DNA from 4 places in the Nonomuraea sp. NPDC049269 genome. Region 1 is predicted to be linked to each of the others. Evidence: riboswitches for the same ligand, from Rfam matches in the RefSeq annotation. Region 1 holds a riboswitch; each other region holds the start of a gene.

Region 1 (4,297 bases):
GATCCTGCTCGGCGGCAACGACACCGTCCCGAACCAGCTCGCCAACAGCGTCCTGCGCCTGCTGCGCGAGGACGCCTGGCCGGTCCCGCCGCCGCTGATCCAGAACGCGGTCGAGGAGTGCATGCGCATCGACGGCGCCGCTCTCGGATCGTTCCGGTACGCCACGACGGATATTTCGCTACATGACGTGATAATTCCGGAAAAGTCGTTGGTGCTGCTCTCCATCGACTCCGCCGCCCACGACGAGACCGTCTTCCCCGACCCGGAGCGGTTCGTCATCGACCGGCCCAACGCCGACGCCCACATGGTGTTCGGCTACGGCATCCACTTCTGCGTGGGCGCCGCGCTCGGCCGGCTGCAACTCCGCACCGCGCTCGACGTGCTCGGCCGCCGCCTGCCCGGTCTCAGACTCGCGGACGAGCCCATCGTCTACCGCAAGTCGATCGTGGGACGGGGACTGACGGCCCTGAGGGTGACGTGGTGAGCGCCGCGCCGGGCCGGTTCGACGGGCGGGTCGCCCTGGTGACGGGCGCGGGTTCGGGCATCGGCGCGGCGTGCGCGGCGCGCCTGGCCGCCGAGGGCGCCTGCGTGGGCGTCCTGGACGTGCACGCGGCCGGCGCCAAGTCGGTCGCCACCACGATCCGCGCCAGAGGCGGCACGGCCACGGCGCTCACCTGCGACGTGTCGGACGAGAAGCAGGTGGCCGGGGCGATCGGCGACCTGATCGCCTCGTTCGGCCGCCTGGACGTCGTCCACTCGAACGCGGCCGCGCTCGGCCCCGGCACCTACGGCCGCGACCAGGACCTCGAGTCGCTCGACGTGGAGGTCTGGGACCGCACGATGGCGGTGAACCTGCGCGGCGCCCTGCTCATGGTCAAGCACGCGGCCCCCGTGATGGCCGACGGCGGCGCCTTCGTCCTCACCTCGTCGGTCTCGGGCCTCCTGGGCGACGTGGCGCACGTCGCCTACGGCACCTCCAAGGCGGCGCTGACCGGTTTCGTGCGCTACGTGGCCACCAAGTACGGCTCGCGCGGCATCCGCTGCAACGCCGTCGCCCCCGCCCTGGTCCTGACCGACGTGGCCGCGCAGGCCCTCGGCCGGGACCGGCTGGCCGACAAGGCGGCCGAGCGCCTGCTGCCCTGGGCCTGCACCCCGGAGGACGTGGCCGACCTCGTCGCCTTCCTCACCTCGGGCGAGTCGCGGTGCATCACGGGACAGACCATCGTCATCGACTCCGGCACCCTCGCCCACCGCCCCGAGCATGCCCTGCGCCAATGGCGCGACGCCGCTGAATGACTCTAGGGTTCTTCAAGCGGATCAAAGGGGGATGTATGGAGCCGGTGTCGGTCGGTTTGATCGGAGCGGGGCCGTGGGCGGAGCGCGCGCACGCGCCGATGCTGGTCAAGAGTCCGTATCTCCGTTTCGCCGGGGTATGGGCGCGCCGTCCGGAGGCCGCCGCCGGGCTGGGGGCGCCGGTGTTCGAGCGGATCGAGGAGCTGTTCGACGCGTGCGAGGCCGTGGCGTTCTGCGTGCCGCCGGGCGTACAGGCCGAGTTGGGGGTGCGCGCCGCGCGGGCCGGGAAGGCGCTGCTGCTGGAGAAGCCGCTCGCCGACTCACTGGAGAACGCGCGGCGCCTCGCGGACGCCGTGCGCGAGGCCGGGGTGGCCTCGCAGCTCGTCCTCACCATGCGCTACACCACGCAGGTCAGAGAGTTCCTGGCGCGCTGCGCCGGCATCGAGGCGTTCGGCGGCCACGCCGCGAACATCTCCAACGTCCTGCTGGGCGGCCACCCCTTCGGCACCCCGTGGCGGCTCCAGCGCGGCGCGCTCCTGGACGTCGGGCCGCACGTGATCGACCTGCTCGACGCCGCGCTCGGCCCGGTGACCGGCGTACGCGCGCACGGGAACCCGCTCGGCTGGACCGGCCTGCTGCTCGACCACGAGGGCGGCGCGGTCAGCGAGGCGTCGCTGAGCATGGCCGCCGCCGGCGACCTGCCGCCATCGAGCATCGCGGTGTACGGCAGAACGGGCAACGCGGTGCTGCTGCCCGGCGACGACGATCCGTTCGCGACCATCGCCGAGGAGTTCGCGCGGACCGTACGCCAGGGCGGCGGACACCCGCTGGACGCGGCCCACGGGCTCCGGCTGCAGCGGATCATCGCCGAGGCGGAGACCCAGTTGGCCACCCCTTGACTTAGCTTCCATCCGGAGCATTGATAGCGTCTGTCCGACGCGCAGAGTTGCAGCGAAGTCCGGTGCGAGTCCGGCGCTGTCCCGCAACTGTCATAGCCAGGTCGCCTGCCTCCGCGCTGACGTCATCAACCCTCGTGGAAAAGGGTGATCCGTCGCTCTCAGCGGGTCTCTCGGTTCCGACAGTGTGAAAGGACTTCTCGTGAGGCCCGTACGCACGGCCTTCGCGGGCGCGCTGCTGGGAACGCTCGTTCTGACCGGATGCGGCCAGAACAGCACTACCACCACCCCGTCACCCGCGAGCTCAACCGGCTCGACCGGCTCCACCGCCTACCCCGTAACGGTCGAGGCGGCCAACGGCAAGGTCACCATCGCCAAGAAGCCGGAGCGGATCGTCTCGCTCTCCGCCAGCCACACCGAGACGCTCTTCGCCATCGGCGCGGGCCCCCAGGTCATCGCGGTGGACGACCAGTCCAACTACCCGGCCGGCGTCCCCAAGACCGACCTGTCCGGCTTCAAGCCGAACGTCGAGGCCATCGTCGCCCAGAAGCCCGACCTGGTCGTCGTCTCCAACGACATCGACAAGGTGGTCGCCGAGCTGGGCAAGCTGAACGTGCCGGTCCTCCTGGAACCGGCCGCCACCAAGCTCGACGAGGCGTACGACGAGATCACCGACCTCGGCGCCGCCACTGGCAACACCGACAAGGCCGGACAAGTCGTGACAGGCATGAAGACGGCCCTGGACAAGCTCGCGGCGAACGCCCCCAAGGGCAAAAAACTCACCTACTACCACGAACTCGACCAGACCCCCTACGCTGCGACGTCGAGCACGTTCATCGGGCAGATCTACGGCATGTTCGGCCTCACCAACATCGCCGACAAGGCGCCGGACCCGGCGGGCGGTTATCCCAAGCTGTCGGCGGAGTTCGTCGCCCAGGCCGACCCCGACCTGATCTTCCTGGCGGACGTGAAGTGCTGCCAGCAGAGCAGGGACACGCTGGCCAAGCGGCCCGGCTGGAAGGGACTGTCGGCCATCAAGAGCGACCAGGTGATCCAGCTCGACGACGACCTCGCCTCGCGCTGGGGCCCGCGGGTCGTCGACCTGGCCCAGTCCATCAGTGACGCGGTCGCCAAGGCGGCCACCCGCTAGTGAGGTCCAGCCTGATGTGGACGGTGGGTGCGCTGGGCGTGCTCGCCGTCTCCATGGTGGCCGGGCTGCTCGGCGGGGCCGCCGACATCTCGCCGTGGCAGGTGGTGCTCCAGGCGGTCGACTGGCTGCCGTACGTGCACGTGGACTCGGGGCTGGCGCCCGTGGAACAGGGGCTGCTGTTCGAGCTGCGGCTGCCCAGAGTGCTGGTGGCGGCCGTGGTCGGCGGGCTGCTGGCCATCGCGGGGGCCGGCTACCAGGGGGTGTTCCGCAACCCGCTGGCCGACCCGTACCTGCTCGGCGCCGCCGCCGGAGCCGGGCTGACCACCACCGTGGTCATCGTGCTCGTGCCGACCCCCGTGGTCGGCATCCCGGTGGCCGCCTTCGTGGGGGCCGTGGGCGGGGTGTTCCTGGCGTACGTGCTCGGGAACACCGCCGGCCGCGCGGGCGGCACCGCCACGCTGGTGCTCGCCGGGGTGGCCGTCACCTCGTTCCTCACCGCGATCCAGACGTTCATCCAGCAGTTCAAGGTCGAGGAGTTGCAGCGCATCTACTCCTGGATCCTGGGCGACGTGGGCGGCGGGTGGGACCAGTTCTGGCTGGTGCTGCCGTACGCCGTCGTCTCTTCGGTGCTGCTGCTCGCGCACGGGCGGATGCTCGACGTGCTCTCGGTGGGGGACGAGGAGGCCACCAGCCTGGGCGTGCGGGCCGGTCGGGTCCGGCTGGCGGTCCTGCTGGCCGCGTCCCTGGCCACCGCGGCGGCCGTGGCGGTGAGCGGTCTCATCGGGTTCGTCGGCATTGTCATCCCGCATGTGGTCAGGCGGCTGGCGGGCGGCTCGTACCGGATCGTGCTGCCGCTGTCGCTGATCGGCGGCGCCGCCTTCCTCGTGCTCGCCGACCTGATCGCGCGCACCGTCATCGCCCCCGCCGAGCTGCCCATCGGGGTGGTCACCATGTTCGT
Region 2 (4,297 bases), on a different contig from region 1:
CAGGTTGAGCAGGAACTGCCGCCGCTCGTCCGCGGTCTCCAGCCGCCGGAGCCCGTTGATCGAGTCGATCCACTGGAAGCAGAACTCCGCCTTGTCCCTGATGGACGGGATGTGCTCGACGGCGCCGAACGCCTTGACCCGCTCCTCCGGGTCGGGCAGGTACGTGTCGAGCAGCGTCAGGTAGAACTGCACGTGCACGGCCTCCTCGAACAGCTGCCTGCTGAGGTACAGCCGGGCTTCGGGGGCGTTGACGTGCTGGTAGAGGTTGAGCACGAGGTTGTTGGCCACGATGGAGTCGCCGGTGGCGAAGAAGGCGACCAGCCGGTGGATCAGGTGGCGCTCCTGCGGCGTCATCTTGGCCAGGTCGGCGAGGTCGGAGTGCAGGTCCACCTCCTCGACGGTCCAGGTGTTGCGGATGGCGGCGCGGTAGCGCTCATAGAAGTCCGGGTAGCGCATGGGCCGCAGGGTCAGGTCCATGCCGGGGTCGAGCAGCATTGCGGAGGTCTCCGTTCGAGGGGGCTACTGGCAGGCTTCGCAGGTTTCCGGGTTCTCCAAGGAGCAGGCGACGGCGTCGGCGTTGACCGCGACCGTCGTCTGGGCGATCCGGGTGGCCGGGCGCGAGCGCAGGTAGTAGGTGGTCTTCAGGCCCTGCTTCCAGGCATAGGCGTACATCGAGGACAGCTTCCCGATCGTCGGGCTGGCCATGAACAGGTTGAGCGACTGCGACTGGTCGATGTACGGCTGCCGGGCCGCGGCCAGGTCGATGAGCGCCTTCTGCGGCAGCTCCCAGGCCGTGCGGTACAGAACCTTGAGGTCGTCGGGGATTCCGGGGATGTCCTGGATCGAGCCGTCCGCCCGCTTGAGGTCGTCGCGCATCCGCTGCGTCCACAGCCCACGGGCCTGCAGATCGGCCACCAGATAGCGGTTGACCTGGAGGAACTCACCCGACAGCGTCTCGCGCTTGAACACGTTGGACACCTGCGGCTCGATGCACTCGTAGCAACCGGCGATGGAGGCGATCGTCGCGGTCGGCGCGATGGCGACCATCAGCGAGTTGCGCAGCCCGGTCGTGGCGATCTTCGCGCGCAGCGCGTCCCAGCGCGGCGACCCGGCGGCGGCGTAGTGGTCGGGGTGCAGGACGCCGCCCGCCGCCCTGGTGTCGGCGTACGACGGGTGCCGGCCGCGCTCGACGGCCAGGTCGGCGGAGGTGTCGTAGGCGGCCAGGGCGATCTCCTCGGCGACGCGCGTGGACAGACCCAGCGCCTCGGGCGAGTCGAACGGCAGCCTGAGCGCGAAGAACACGTCGGCCAGGCCCATCACGCCGAGCCCGATCGGCCGCCAGCGCTTGTTGGCCGCCTCGGCCTCGGGCGTCGGGTAGAAGCCCAGGTCGATGGTCCGGTCCAGGAAGCGCACGGCCGTACGGACGGTCTGGCGCAGCCGGTCCCAGTCGACGCCGCCGTCGACCAGGTGGGCGGCGAGGTTGATCGAGCCCAGGTTGCAGACCGCCGTCTCGCCGTCGCTGGTGACCTCGAGGATCTCGGTGCACAGGTTGGACAGGTGGATGACGTTCTCGGGCCTGGCCGTCTGGTTGGAGGTGCGGTTGGCGGCGTCCTTGAACGTCATCCAGCCGTTGCCGGTCTGGGCGAGGGTACGCATCATCCGCCCGTACAGGGTCCGGGCGGGCAACTGCCGGGTGTAGCGGCCCTCGGCCTCGTAGGCGCGGTAGGCGCGGGTGAACGCCTCGCCGTACAGGTCGGTGAGGTCGGGGACCTCCTTGGGGTCGAACAGCGACCAGACCTCGTCGGCCTCCACCCGGCGCATGAACTCGTCCGGCACCCAGTTGGCCAGGTTCAGGTTGTGCGTACGTCGGGCGTCCTCGCCCGTGTTGTCGCGGAGCTCCAGGAACTCCTCGACATCGGCGTGCCAGGTCTCCAGGTAGACGCAGGCCGCACCCTTGCGACGGCCGCCCTGGTTGACCGCGGCGACGGAGGAGTCGAGCGTGCGCAGCCAGGGCACGATGCCGTTGGAATGCCCGTTGGTCCCCCTGATGAGGGATCCGCGCGAGCGCACCCGGGTCCAGGCGATGCCGATGCCTCCGGCGTACTTCGACAACCTGGCCACCTGCCCGTAGCGGTCGTAGATCGACTCCAGCTCGTCGCGCGGCGAGTCGAGCAGGAAGCACGACGACAGCTGCGGCCGGCGCGAACCCGAGTTGAACAGCGTCGGCGAGCTCGGCAGGTACGACAGCGTGGACATGAGGGCGTAGAGCTCGGCGGCCTCGGCGACCGTCTCCGACAGCCCGCAGGCCACGCGCAGCAGGAAGTGCTGGGGCCGTTCGAGCACCGCCCGCGACTCCGGGTGACGCAGCAGGTAGCGGTCGTAGACCGTACGCAGGCCGAAGTACTCGAAGCGCTCGTCCGCCTCGCCGGAGACGAGCGCGTCGAGCTCGGCGGCGTTGGCGCCGACGAACGCGGCGAGCGAGTCCTGGATCAGCCCTGCGGCGTGGGTGGCGGCGATGGACTCGGAGAAGGTCCGCACGCCGTGCCCGGCCGCCTCGTCGGCGATCTCCTCGGCCAGGAGCCGGGCGGCGACCCGGGAGTTCGCCGGGTCGGTGATCACCCGGGCGGCGGCCTCCTCGATGGCCAGCCGCCGGTCGGCGGTGGCCGACCGCGGATCGACAATGGTCTGCGTCACGTGCTCTCTCCTCGCGAGCTCATCCTCGTGAGGGCGCGCGAGAGCACGGCGGCGCTGGAGTTCTCGGCCGCGACGCCCCCGGCCCTCCCTCGAGGCCCTGGACACTTCGATGGGCGGAGCCGGGTGGCTCCCCCAACGTCACCGGCAGGTCTTCGGGCTCGCGGGCGTGGTCCTGCCCACTACTGGGCCGGCTTCCTACTGGCCGTCGCTTCCCGGATCTCTCCAGTGCTCGTGACGGCGGTCGTTCCCGCTCACCGCTGCGGGGCAGCCCCGGAATCGCACCAGGTTCCCTTTTGCTCCGCCCCGAGGGGCGAACCAGCGACGACCAGGATCCTACATCTAGTGGCCCTTCTCGCAACTACCCCAGCATGTTGTGTCAGCCGTGTCGAGCATGCCGAGATCGCGGAGCACGGCCCTGGTCCTGCCGATCTCCGAGGCGAGCCACTGTTCGAAGTCGTCGCCGCTGAGCGGGATCGAGGTCCAGCCCTCCGTGCGGCAGGCCGCCCGCCAGGTGGCGGACTCCGTGACCTCGTCGCAGAGCCGGATGGCGAAGTCCTTCCTGTCCTCGGTCATCCCCTCGGGCCCGACCGCCGCGCACCAGTCGGCGAAGTCGAGCCGCACCCCGCACTCCAGCAGGCTCGGCGCCTCGACACCGTCCACCCGGCGCGCGCTGGAGACGGCGAGCACCCGGACCCAGCCCTTGTCGATGGCCTTGCGCCAGTCCGCGAGCGTGCCGGTCGCCGCCGCGGCCTTGCCGCCGAGAAGCGCCGACGTGGCCTCCGCGCTGCCGGGGAAGCCGGTGTAGTCGACCTGCCGGGTGTCGGCGCCGAGCCCCTTGGCGATCAGCCCGAACAGCAGGTGGTCGGGCTCGCCCTGCGGCCCGCCCGTCAGCGGCGTACGGTCGGGGTGGGCGAGCAGGTGCGCGCCGAACTGGTCGAAGGTGGCGAACTTGGAGTTGGCGGGCACCACCACGACCTCGATCTGGCCGGTGAGCCTGGCCAGCGGCGTGGCGGTGTCGAGCAGGGACAGCCCGTTGTTGAGCTCGGTCGCGGCCAGCGCGGGCAGCCCTGTGACGGTGATCCTGGTGGCGGGCGGGGTGCCGGAGACCGGGAAACCCTCCCCGCGGGCGGCCTCGACGAGGGCCCGGGCGACGCGGGCCCAGCGTCCGCCACCGGGAACGATCGCGAACCGGCCCAGCATGCGGGCCGCGCTGACGGCGCTGCTTCCGAGGTTGCTCTCCGTGCCACACCCTGTCGCGCAGGCCATCATCCCAAGGCCGAGCGCGAAGAACCCCCGTCGGCGCATGGCGGTCCCTCCCCTCGCACCCCAGCAACTACCCCACGTCACCGACACTTAACCCATCGTCACACATCGGGCACTCACTACCGGAGATCACGAAAAGTCACGAAAAGCTCGGGAGCGCTTCTAGGAGTGCTTCTGGCCGACGCCGACGAGCAGGTACGAGGGCAGCGAGGGCTCGCTGACCAGCCTGGGCCGGTCGGGACGCCAGTCGGGGGCGTGCACCAGGCCCGGCTCGACCAGTTCGAAGTCCCCGAAGAACGCCCGGATCTCCCTTGGGGTCCGGTCGGTGCCGGCCCCGGCC
Region 3 (4,297 bases), on a different contig from region 1:
CGCGGGCCATCGGCGGCACCATGTGGTCCACCAGCACCGCGTGCGCCCGCCGCTTGGCCTGCGTACCCTCGCCCGGGTCGTTCACCAGGAACGGGTACACGAGCGGCAGATCACCCAGCGCCGCGTCCGTGCCGCACGAGGCGGACATACCGGCCGACTTGCCCGGCAGCCACTCCAGGTTGCCGTGCTTGCCCACGTGCACCATCGCGTGCGCGCCGAACTCCTTCGACAGCCAGCGGTACGCGGCCAGGTAGTGGTGGCTGGGCGGCAGGTCGGGGTCGTGGTAGATGGCGATCGGGTTCTCGCCGAATCCGCGCGGCGGTTGCACCATCACCACCACGTTGCCCGCCCGCAGCGCGGCCAGCACGATGGCGCCCTCGTGCACGAACAGCTCGCCCGGTGGCGGGCCCCAATGGCGTTCCATGTCCGCGCGCAGGTCGCCGGGCAGCGTGCGGTACCACTGCCCGTAGGACTCCGCGGAGATGCGCACGGGGTTGCCCGCGAGATGCTCCTCGGTCAGCCAGTCCTGGTCCTGGCCGCCCGCGGCGATCAGCGCGTGGATCAGCGCGTCGCCGTCCTGCTCGGCCACGCCGGGAAAGCCGTCCCCCAGGTCGTAGCCCGCCTCGGCGAGTCTGGCGAGCAGTCGCACCGTGCTGGCGGGGGTGTCCAGGCCGACCGCGTTGCCGACCCTGGAGTGCTTGGTCGGGTACGCCGACAGCATCACGACCAGGCGGCGCTCGGCGGGCGGGGTGTGCCTGAGCAGGCCGTGCCGTACAGCGAGGCCGGCGACCCGTGCGGCCCGCTCGGCGTCGGCGACGTAGACCGTCAGCCCGTCCTCGTCGATCTCCTTGAACGAGAACGGCACCGTGATGATCCGCCCGTCGAACTCGGGGATCGCCACCTGGGAGGCGGCGTCGAGCGGAGACAGACCGTCGTCGTTCTCCTCCCACGCCTGTCTGCTGGTCGTCAGGCAGAGCCCCTGCAGGATCGGCACGTCCAGCTCGGCCAGCGCGCCCACGTCCCACGCCTCGTCGTCGCCACCGGCGCCCGCGGTGGCCGGACGGGAGCCGCCCGCGGCCAGTACGGTCACCACCAGCGCGTCCGCGGTACGCAGGAGGTCGAGCAGACCGGCCTCCGCGGTGCGGAGTGAGGAGCAGAAAATGGGCAGCGCCCGTCCGCCCTTGTCCTCGACCGCCTGGCACAGGGTCTCGACGAACGCGGTGTTGCCCGCCACGTGATGCGCCCGGTAGTAGAGCACGCCGACCACCGGCCCGCTCTCCCCCCGCGCGGTGCGCTCCAGGCGGCCCCAGGTGGGCGTGGGCTCGGGCCGGGCGAACCCGCGGCCGGTCAGCAGAACGGTGTCGGACAGGAAGGCGTGCAGCTCGGTCAGGTTGGCGGGCCCGCCGTGCGCCAGGTACGCGTGCGCCTCCGCGCAGACGCCACCGCTGACCGTGGACAGCTCCATCAGCTCGGCGTCTGGGGCCTGCTCGCCACCGAGCACCACCACCGGGCGCGGTCCCGCCAGCAGGTGGTCCAGCCCTTCCTCCCAGGCCCGGCGCCCGCCCAGCAGTCGTACCACGACCAGGTCGACACCCTCCAGCAGGGCGGGCAGGTCCTCGGCCGCCAGCCTGGCGGGGTTGCCCAGGCGGTAGGCGGCACCGCCGGCCCGAGCGCTCAGCAGGTCGGTGTCGGAAGTCGAGAGCAGCAGGACGGTATGGCTGTCGCCGAGCACGGCGCAATCCTCCCTCGGGGTCCTCGCCCCAGTAGCGGGTGTCACGACGGCAGGAGTCTCCTGGCTCCCGGATCAGCGCTCGCCCCGGCCTTCCCATCCGTCGCCGGACAGTGGCCTTCGTGGGGTTCGCTCCCCGGTCACAGTGGCGGGACCGCGCCGGTTTCGCACCGGCTTCCTCCCTTTGCCATCGCCTCCCGATCAGACCACGGCAGGGGCGACCACCGCAAGAAACTGGCGTTACCATCCTCTTCGTGTCCATAGCCGACTTTTCCGGACGTGTGCGCCCCGACGCCTGTCCGGGGGCGCTACAGGTGCACGAGGCCGCCGACGGCCCGCTTGCTCGGGTCCGCCTGCCCGGCGGCGCGGTGTCGGCCGCCCAGCTTCGCGAGCTGGCCGCCTGCGCCACCGACCTGGGCTCCGGGGTGATCGAGCTGACGTCCCGGGCGAACGTCCAGGTGCGCGGCCTGCGCTCGGCCACCGCCTTCGCCGAGCGGATGGCCTTTGTTGGGTTGCTGCCGTCGGCCGCGCACGAGCGGGTACGCAACATCGTCGCCTCGCCCCTGAGCGGACGCGGACCCGCGGGCCTGCTCGACACGCAGCCGCTGGTGGAGGCGCTGGACCAGGCGCTGTGCGCGTGTCTCCGGCTGGCCGGGCTGCCGGGACGGTTCCTGTTCGCGCTGGACGACGGGAGTGGCGACGTGGTGGGGCTCGGCGCGGACGTCACGTTCGTTGGGGGCACCGGCCGGCTGCTTCTGGCGGGGAGGGACTCCGGGCTCTCCTTGCGTGGGGAGGCGGCCGTGTCCTACATGATCGCCGCAGCCGAGGCGTTCCTCGACGAACGGGAGAGCGCCTCCGCGCTTGATACCGAGGTCCGGCAGGAGAGCGCCTCCGTGCGCGAGGGCGAGGCCCAGCGTGACAGCACCGCGTGGCGGATCGGGGAGCTGGAGGACGGCGCCGCCAGGATCGCCGCCCGGCTGGGCGGCGTCGCGGTCGACAGCCCGCCATTCGCTCCGGAGACACGGGGTGCGGGGCTCACCGAGCAGCGGGACGGGCGCGTGGCGCTGGAGGCGGTGGTTCCGCTCGGCCGGTTGACCGCCGCCCAGGCCCGCGCGATCGCCGCCGCCGCCGAATCCGGCGTCGCCGTGCGGCTGACGCCGTGGCGGACCGTGGTGCTCCTCGATCTGCCGCCATCCCACGCCGACCACGTGGCGCGGGCGCTCGACGCCGCCGGGCTGGTGACCGATCCGGCGTCGCCCTGGGTGGGCGTGACCGCCTGTACCGGCCGCCCCGGCTGTGCGAAAGCGCTGGCCGACGTACGGGAGGACGCGCGGCGCTGGGTGGCGGACCGCGATGGCCCCACGGCCATGCCCGTGCACTGGGCCGGTTGTGAGCGGCGTTGCGGGCTGCCCCGGGGGCCGGTCATCCAAATGGTCGCCACAGCCGACGGATACGTCGCCGCAACCGACGGGCACGTCACCACAACCGACTGATACGCCGCCACAACCGACGGATACCAGGAAAGGCAGCAGTGACCGACTACATCCGTGACGGCGCCGAGATCTACCGGCGGTCGTTCGCCACCATCCGTGCCGAGACGGACCTCAGCGGGATCCCGCCCGAGGTGGCCCAGGTGGTGGTGCGGATGATCCACGCCTGCGGCATGACCGACCTGGTGAACGACGTGGACTGGTCACCCTCGGTCGTCACGCGGGCCCGTGCGGCGCTGCGCGGCGGCGCTCCCGTGCTCTGTGACGCCATGATGGTCGCCTCCGGCGTGACCAGGCGCAGGCTGCCCGCGGGCAACGAGGTGCTGTGCACCCTCGGCGCTCCGGGGGTGGCCGAGCTGGCCGAGCGGCTCGGCACCACCCGCAGCGCCGCGGCGCTCGAACTCTGGCGCGACCGGCTCGACGGCGCCGTGGTGGCCATCGGTAACGCGCCGACGGCCCTGTTCCGGCTGCTCGAACTGGTCGCGGAAGGGGCGGGCAGGCCCGCGGCGGTGCTCGGCATCCCCGTGGGGTTCATCGGCGCGGCCGAGTCCAAGCGGGCGCTGGCCGAGAGCGGCCTCGAATACCTGGTGGTGCACGGCCGTCGCGGCGGCAGTGCGATGACGGCGGCGGCGGTCAACGCCATCGCGAGCGAAGCGGAGTGATCACGATGACCGGACGGCTGTACGGGGTGGGCCTCGGTCCCGGCGACCCTGAACTGGTCACGGTGAAGACGGCCAGGCTCATCGGCGAGGCCGAGGTGATCGCCTACCACGCCGCCAGGCACGGCCGCAGCATCGCCCGCTCCATCGCGCTGCCGTACATGAAGGAAGGGCAGATCGAGGAACTGCTGCTCTACCCGCTGACCACGGAGACCACCGACCATCCGGGCGGGTACCAGGGCGCGCTCGACGACTTCTACGCCGACTGCGCCGCCAGGCTGGCCGCGCATCTGGACGCGGGCAGGACCGTGGTCGTGCTGGCCGAGGGCGACCCGCTGTTCTACGGCTCCTACATGCACCTGCACAAGCGGCTCGCGCACCACTACCCGACGGAGGTGGTGCCCGGCGTCACCTCGGTC
Region 4 (4,297 bases), on a different contig from region 1:
TCGGGCAGCCGCACCCCGGGCACCCTGGCCCTGGCCTGGGCGATCCGTTCGGCCAGGGCAGACTCCTCCGCCGTCCACCGGGCGGCGAAGGCGCCGGGATCGGCGTCGAAGGCCAGGCGCCGCCGTACCACCTCGGCCCGTTCGGCGGGGTCGCGGGACGCCTTCACCTCCACCGTCAGGCCGAAGCGGTCGAGGAGTTGCGGCCGTAGTTCGCCCTCCTCCGGGTTCATGGTGCCGACCAGGAGGAAGCGGGCCGCGTGCCGTACCGACACCGACTCGCGTTCGACGTAGCAGATCCCGAGGGCGGCCGCGTCCAGCAGCAGGTCCACCAGATGGTCGTGGAGCAGGTTCACCTCGTCCACGTAGAGCACGCCGCGGTGCGCGGCGGCCAGCAGGCCGGGCTCGAACGCCTTCACGCCCTCGGTCAGCGCCCGCTCCACGTCGAGCGAGCCGGCCAGGCGGTCCTCGGAGGCGCCGACGGGCAGCTCCACCAGCGAGGCGGGGCGGCGTAGCCACTGCTCGCCCGGCTCGTGCGGCCCGTCGGGGCACTCGTCGCCCGGTGCGGCGGGATCGCAGGCGAAGCGGCAGCCCGCCACGACGTCCACGGGCGGGAGCTGGGCGGCCAGCGCGCGGACGATGGTGGACTTGGCGGTGCCCTTCTCGCCGCGTACGAGCACGCCGCCCACGCGCGGCGAGACGGCGTTGAGCACCAGCGCCAGCTTCAGGTCCGCGAGCCCGACGACGGCGCTGAACGGGTAGGTGACGATCAAAGGGTGGCCTTCCGGTTGACATGCGCGACGCGCCAGCCGCCGCGTGTGCTGGACAGTTCGGTGGTGGACAACGGCGCCAGGTCGAAGCGGGTGGTGACCAGGGGGTTCAGCCCGAGCGCGTGGCCAAGGGCGGCCCTGATCACTCCCACGTCGCAGATCACGATGGCGGGGGACCGGCGTTCCGCGTCGAGCCAGGCCGCGACGCGGGCCGCCAGCGCGGCCAGGCTCTCCCCGCCGTGGGGCGTGGCGTGCGGGTCGGCGAGCCAGCTCGCCAGGGCGTCCGGCTCGGCCTCCGCGACCTTCGCGTACGGCAGGCCGCGCCAACTGCCGTGATCGGCCTCCGCGAGAGCCTGGACCACCGACGGCCGCAGTCCCATGGCGGCGGCGGTCTGATCGGCGGCCCTGGCCGGGGCCACCAGCGCGAGACCCGTCCAGGATCTGGCCCTGGCCAGGGCGGCGGCTCTGGCTAGGCTCGACGGGTCGGCGTTCTCGTCCATGGGGAAGCAGGCCGACCGCGTTCCCGGTGTGCCGGCCTGCCGTACGAACAGCACCTCTCTCAGCTCGGTGTGGGCACCGCGACGGGAACCGCGGCCGGGCGGCGGGCCGCTCGATCGCAGGCCCAGCCGAAGAGCACGCCGAACGCGGTCCAGAAGACCAGTTGCGTACCCAGCGACGCGAGCCTGAACTCCCACAGCAAGGTCGCGGGGAAGTTCGCGGGCACCTCGTTGACCGCGGGCAGCAGCGCCCAGGCGGCGATCACCGGCACCAGGAACGTCACCACCGTGACGAGCCAGCGTGCCCACGGCCCGCCCTGCGTCCGCCGCCCACTCGCCACCGCGATCGCGGTCGAGGCCAGCCCGACCCCGATCATGATCACGTAGAGCAGGGTGCGGCTGTTGATCGTCTCCGGATCGCCGACCGCTGGTGGGTTGGCGGGATATTTCAGGAATGGAAGGAGAATGATGGCCACGAAAGCGGTGGCCGCGGCGGCCAGCGCGAGCCCGCCCTCGGAGCGAGGGCCGACCCGCCCCCGCAACCCCGCGAACACCAGGGCGAACACTCCGCCCACGGCCAGCCCGTACAACCCGGTGGCCAGGAACAGCCCGGCTTTCTGGCCGGGTCTGCTGACCACCGCCTCCTCTCCATGATTGTGACCGGCCGCCTCGGCCGCGGGCGGCTGGGCGGCTTCCTCCAGGGCGATCGCGCTGTCCACACTCGGCTCGCCGAAGGCGAACGCGAAACCACCGGCGATCAGCCCGGCCAGCAGGCCCAGAAGCAGCCCCCTGACCAGCAGGGTGCGCACCACGCCGACCCCTAGTGGCACGGCACGCCGAGCAGGTGCCGCCCGTCGTGCATGAGTTCGTGGAGGTAGTTGCCGGTCTGTGAGATCGCTCCGTTGTCCATCAGGACCAGATAGGCCACCAACAGGAGCAGGGGTACGGCCAGCAGCCATGGGCGCAGGCGGGGGAAGGGAACGGACGTGGGAGTGGTCAGGCCACTCATAGTGCCTCCTCAGGGATGACGCGTCCCAACAAACGAGGTCACGGTGGCCAAGCGACCTGGCTCCCGGGATCTACGTCCCGGATACAGTGGCGCGTCCGCACCGGCTTCTCACCGGATTTCCCTTGGCCAATCGTGAAATCTACCGGAACGTATCCCTTCATCCCGTTCGCGTCAACACGCACACCATGAACGCGCAGCTCACAGAGCTCACACCGGCACGTCCACGCGGGCGACAAGCTTGAGTGCGGTCTTCCGCGACCGGGTCAGCCGTACGGCCAGCGCGGCGAGAGCCGGCACAGGCAGGACCAGGTACACCAGGCCGGCCAGCCCCTGGTCGGCCGCCACACTCGCCACGCCGCGCGGAGCCACCTGCGAGAACCACTCCTGGCCCAGCACCGGCCCGGCCAGCAGGAACAGGCCGACCACCACCTGTACCGCGACGACAGCCGCGAGCACCCACGCGCGATCCCGCCGCGTGATCGGCCGCGGCAGGGGATCGACCCCGGCCAGCAGCCAGCAGGACAGCAGCCCGGTGCCGAAGAACAGCACCTGGGTGAGCAGGTGGACCGCCTGGTTGGCGGTCGACCAGGCCAGCCAGCCGGTGCCGTACAGGACGACGACCGGCAGCACGTAAAGGGCCAGGGCGGCGATCGGATGAGTGAGCCGCGCGGCCAGGCGGCTGCGCAGGAGCGCCGAGGCGAGGTCGCCGTACTGCGATCCGGGGGTGATGGCCCGCGCGGTCAGGGTCAGCGGCGCCCCGAAGGCCAGCAGCAGCGGCCCGATGACGTTGAGCACCGTGTACTGCAGGGCGTGCGCCGACGGCATCGCCCGCGCGTAGCCGCTCACGCCGCCCACGAGCACCGCCGCCAGCACCGCCAGCCCGGCGAACCAGGCGAGCGTACGGCCCACCGGCCACGGGTCGCCGGTACGGGCCAGCCTGCGCACCCCGGCCAGATAACCGGCGGCCGGAAGCGCCAGGGCGAGCAGGACCAGCGGGTTGAGCCGGATCTCGGTGATCAGCGCGCCGATCGAGTAGGGCGCCAGGTCGTAGCCCAGCAGGTCGTTGTGGCCGCCGATGGCGGGTGGCGCGGAGCGCGACAGGCCGGCGGCCAGTCCCGTCGCCGCGGCCATCACCATCAACTCGCCGGCGGCCAGCCGGGTGAAGGTGCCTCGTGTCGTACGTTCGGCGATCGCGGCGATGGTGCGGCGGCGGTGGATCATCCCGAACACGCCCAAGGCCACCAGCGCCGTCACCTTGCCCAGGACGAGCAGACCGTACCGGGTCGTCCACAGTTGCGGCACCGAGTCCATCCGGACCCAGGCCCCGGCCACGCCGGACACCGTCACCGCGACGAAGCAGCACAGGGCCAGCGTGCTGAACCGGGCCACGACGCTCGCGAGCCGGTCCGAATTCCGGAAGTGGACCAGCACGGCCGCCAGCCCGCCGACCCAGACGGCCGCCGCGAGCAGATGCGTCATGAGCGCGGAGACCGCGATGTCGTGATCTCCGGCCGACGCGGCGTGGCCGACGTAGACCGGAGGAAGCAGGCCGAACCCGGCGGTCACCAGCAAGGCGACCCCCGTCCACCGGGGCAGGCCGGCCTCTTTCATCCGGGAGGAGGCGAGCACCACGACCGTGGCCGTGCACGTCACGACGAGCATGGCCTGCGTCTGGGGGAGGGTGGTGCCGAAGTTCAACAGGGTGAAGTCGCCGAGGACCTCGTTCGCCGGCATGCTGAGGATGTTCGACAGCGTCAGCAGGTAGGTCATCAGCGCGCAGACCGCCCAGGCCAGCGCCCACCAGCCGGCCGCGCGTACGCAGGCGTTCGCCTCCGGTGCGTCGCGGGGGGCGAGGACCACTCCGGCGACCAGTGCTCCCACCGTGGCGATGGAGCAAAGGTCCAGCGCCAGTCGCGTCACCGACAGTCCCCAGACGGTCAACGGGCCGGGAGTCGGCAGCCCCTTGATCGGCGGCGGCGGTCCGCCTCCGCCGATCCACAGGGCGACGGCCAGCGCCAGGAGGC

The links. A riboswitch is a leader RNA that binds a small molecule or an ion and turns the genes downstream of it on or off. The one in region 1 is predicted to bind cobalamin.
Region 2: another riboswitch for cobalamin. It lies ahead of ACGFNP_RS29600 (ribonucleoside-diphosphate reductase subunit alpha); the one in region 1 lies ahead of ACGFNP_RS55525 (ABC transporter substrate-binding protein).
Region 3: another riboswitch for cobalamin. It lies ahead of cobN (cobaltochelatase subunit CobN); the one in region 1 lies ahead of ACGFNP_RS55525 (ABC transporter substrate-binding protein).
Region 4: another riboswitch for cobalamin. It lies ahead of ACGFNP_RS36645 (CbtB domain-containing protein); the one in region 1 lies ahead of ACGFNP_RS55525 (ABC transporter substrate-binding protein).

The regions. Positions count from the first base shown of each region.
Region 1 covers NZ_JBICSO010000013.1:322,397-326,693, reverse strand. The annotation lists gene ACGFNP_RS55540 (cytochrome P450) at 1-484, shown strand, start outside; gene ACGFNP_RS55535 (SDR family NAD(P)-dependent oxidoreductase) at 481-1,296, shown strand; gene ACGFNP_RS55530 (Gfo/Idh/MocA family oxidoreductase) at 1,332-2,192, shown strand; cobalamin riboswitch at 2,200-2,320, shown strand; gene ACGFNP_RS55525 (ABC transporter substrate-binding protein) at 2,392-3,339, shown strand; gene ACGFNP_RS55520 (iron ABC transporter permease) at 3,354-4,297, shown strand, end outside.
Region 2 covers NZ_JBICSO010000005.1:446,307-450,603, reverse strand. The annotation lists gene ACGFNP_RS29605 (ribonucleotide-diphosphate reductase subunit beta) at 1-495, opposite strand, end outside; gene ACGFNP_RS29600 (ribonucleoside-diphosphate reductase subunit alpha) at 520-2,694, opposite strand; cobalamin riboswitch at 2,820-3,029, opposite strand; gene ACGFNP_RS29595 (tripartite tricarboxylate transporter substrate-binding protein) at 3,034-3,999, opposite strand; gene ACGFNP_RS29590 (SAM-dependent methyltransferase) at 4,120-4,297, opposite strand, start outside.
Region 3 covers NZ_JBICSO010000007.1:238,388-242,684, forward strand. The annotation lists gene cobN (cobaltochelatase subunit CobN) at 1-1,732, opposite strand, end outside; cobalamin riboswitch at 1,763-1,970, opposite strand; gene cobG (precorrin-3B synthase) at 1,984-3,222, shown strand; gene ACGFNP_RS36685 (precorrin-8X methylmutase) at 3,261-3,881, shown strand; gene ACGFNP_RS36690 (precorrin-2 C(20)-methyltransferase) at 3,887-4,297, shown strand, end outside.
Region 4 covers NZ_JBICSO010000007.1:228,779-233,075, reverse strand. The annotation lists gene ACGFNP_RS36660 (magnesium chelatase subunit D family protein) at 1-770, opposite strand, end outside; gene ACGFNP_RS36655 (histidine phosphatase family protein) at 767-1,321, opposite strand; gene ACGFNP_RS36650 (CbtA family protein) at 1,327-2,076, opposite strand; gene ACGFNP_RS36645 (CbtB domain-containing protein) at 2,085-2,273, opposite strand; adenosylcobalamin (AdoCbl) riboswitch at 2,274-2,422, opposite strand; gene ACGFNP_RS36640 (cytochrome c oxidase assembly protein) at 2,481-4,297, opposite strand, start outside.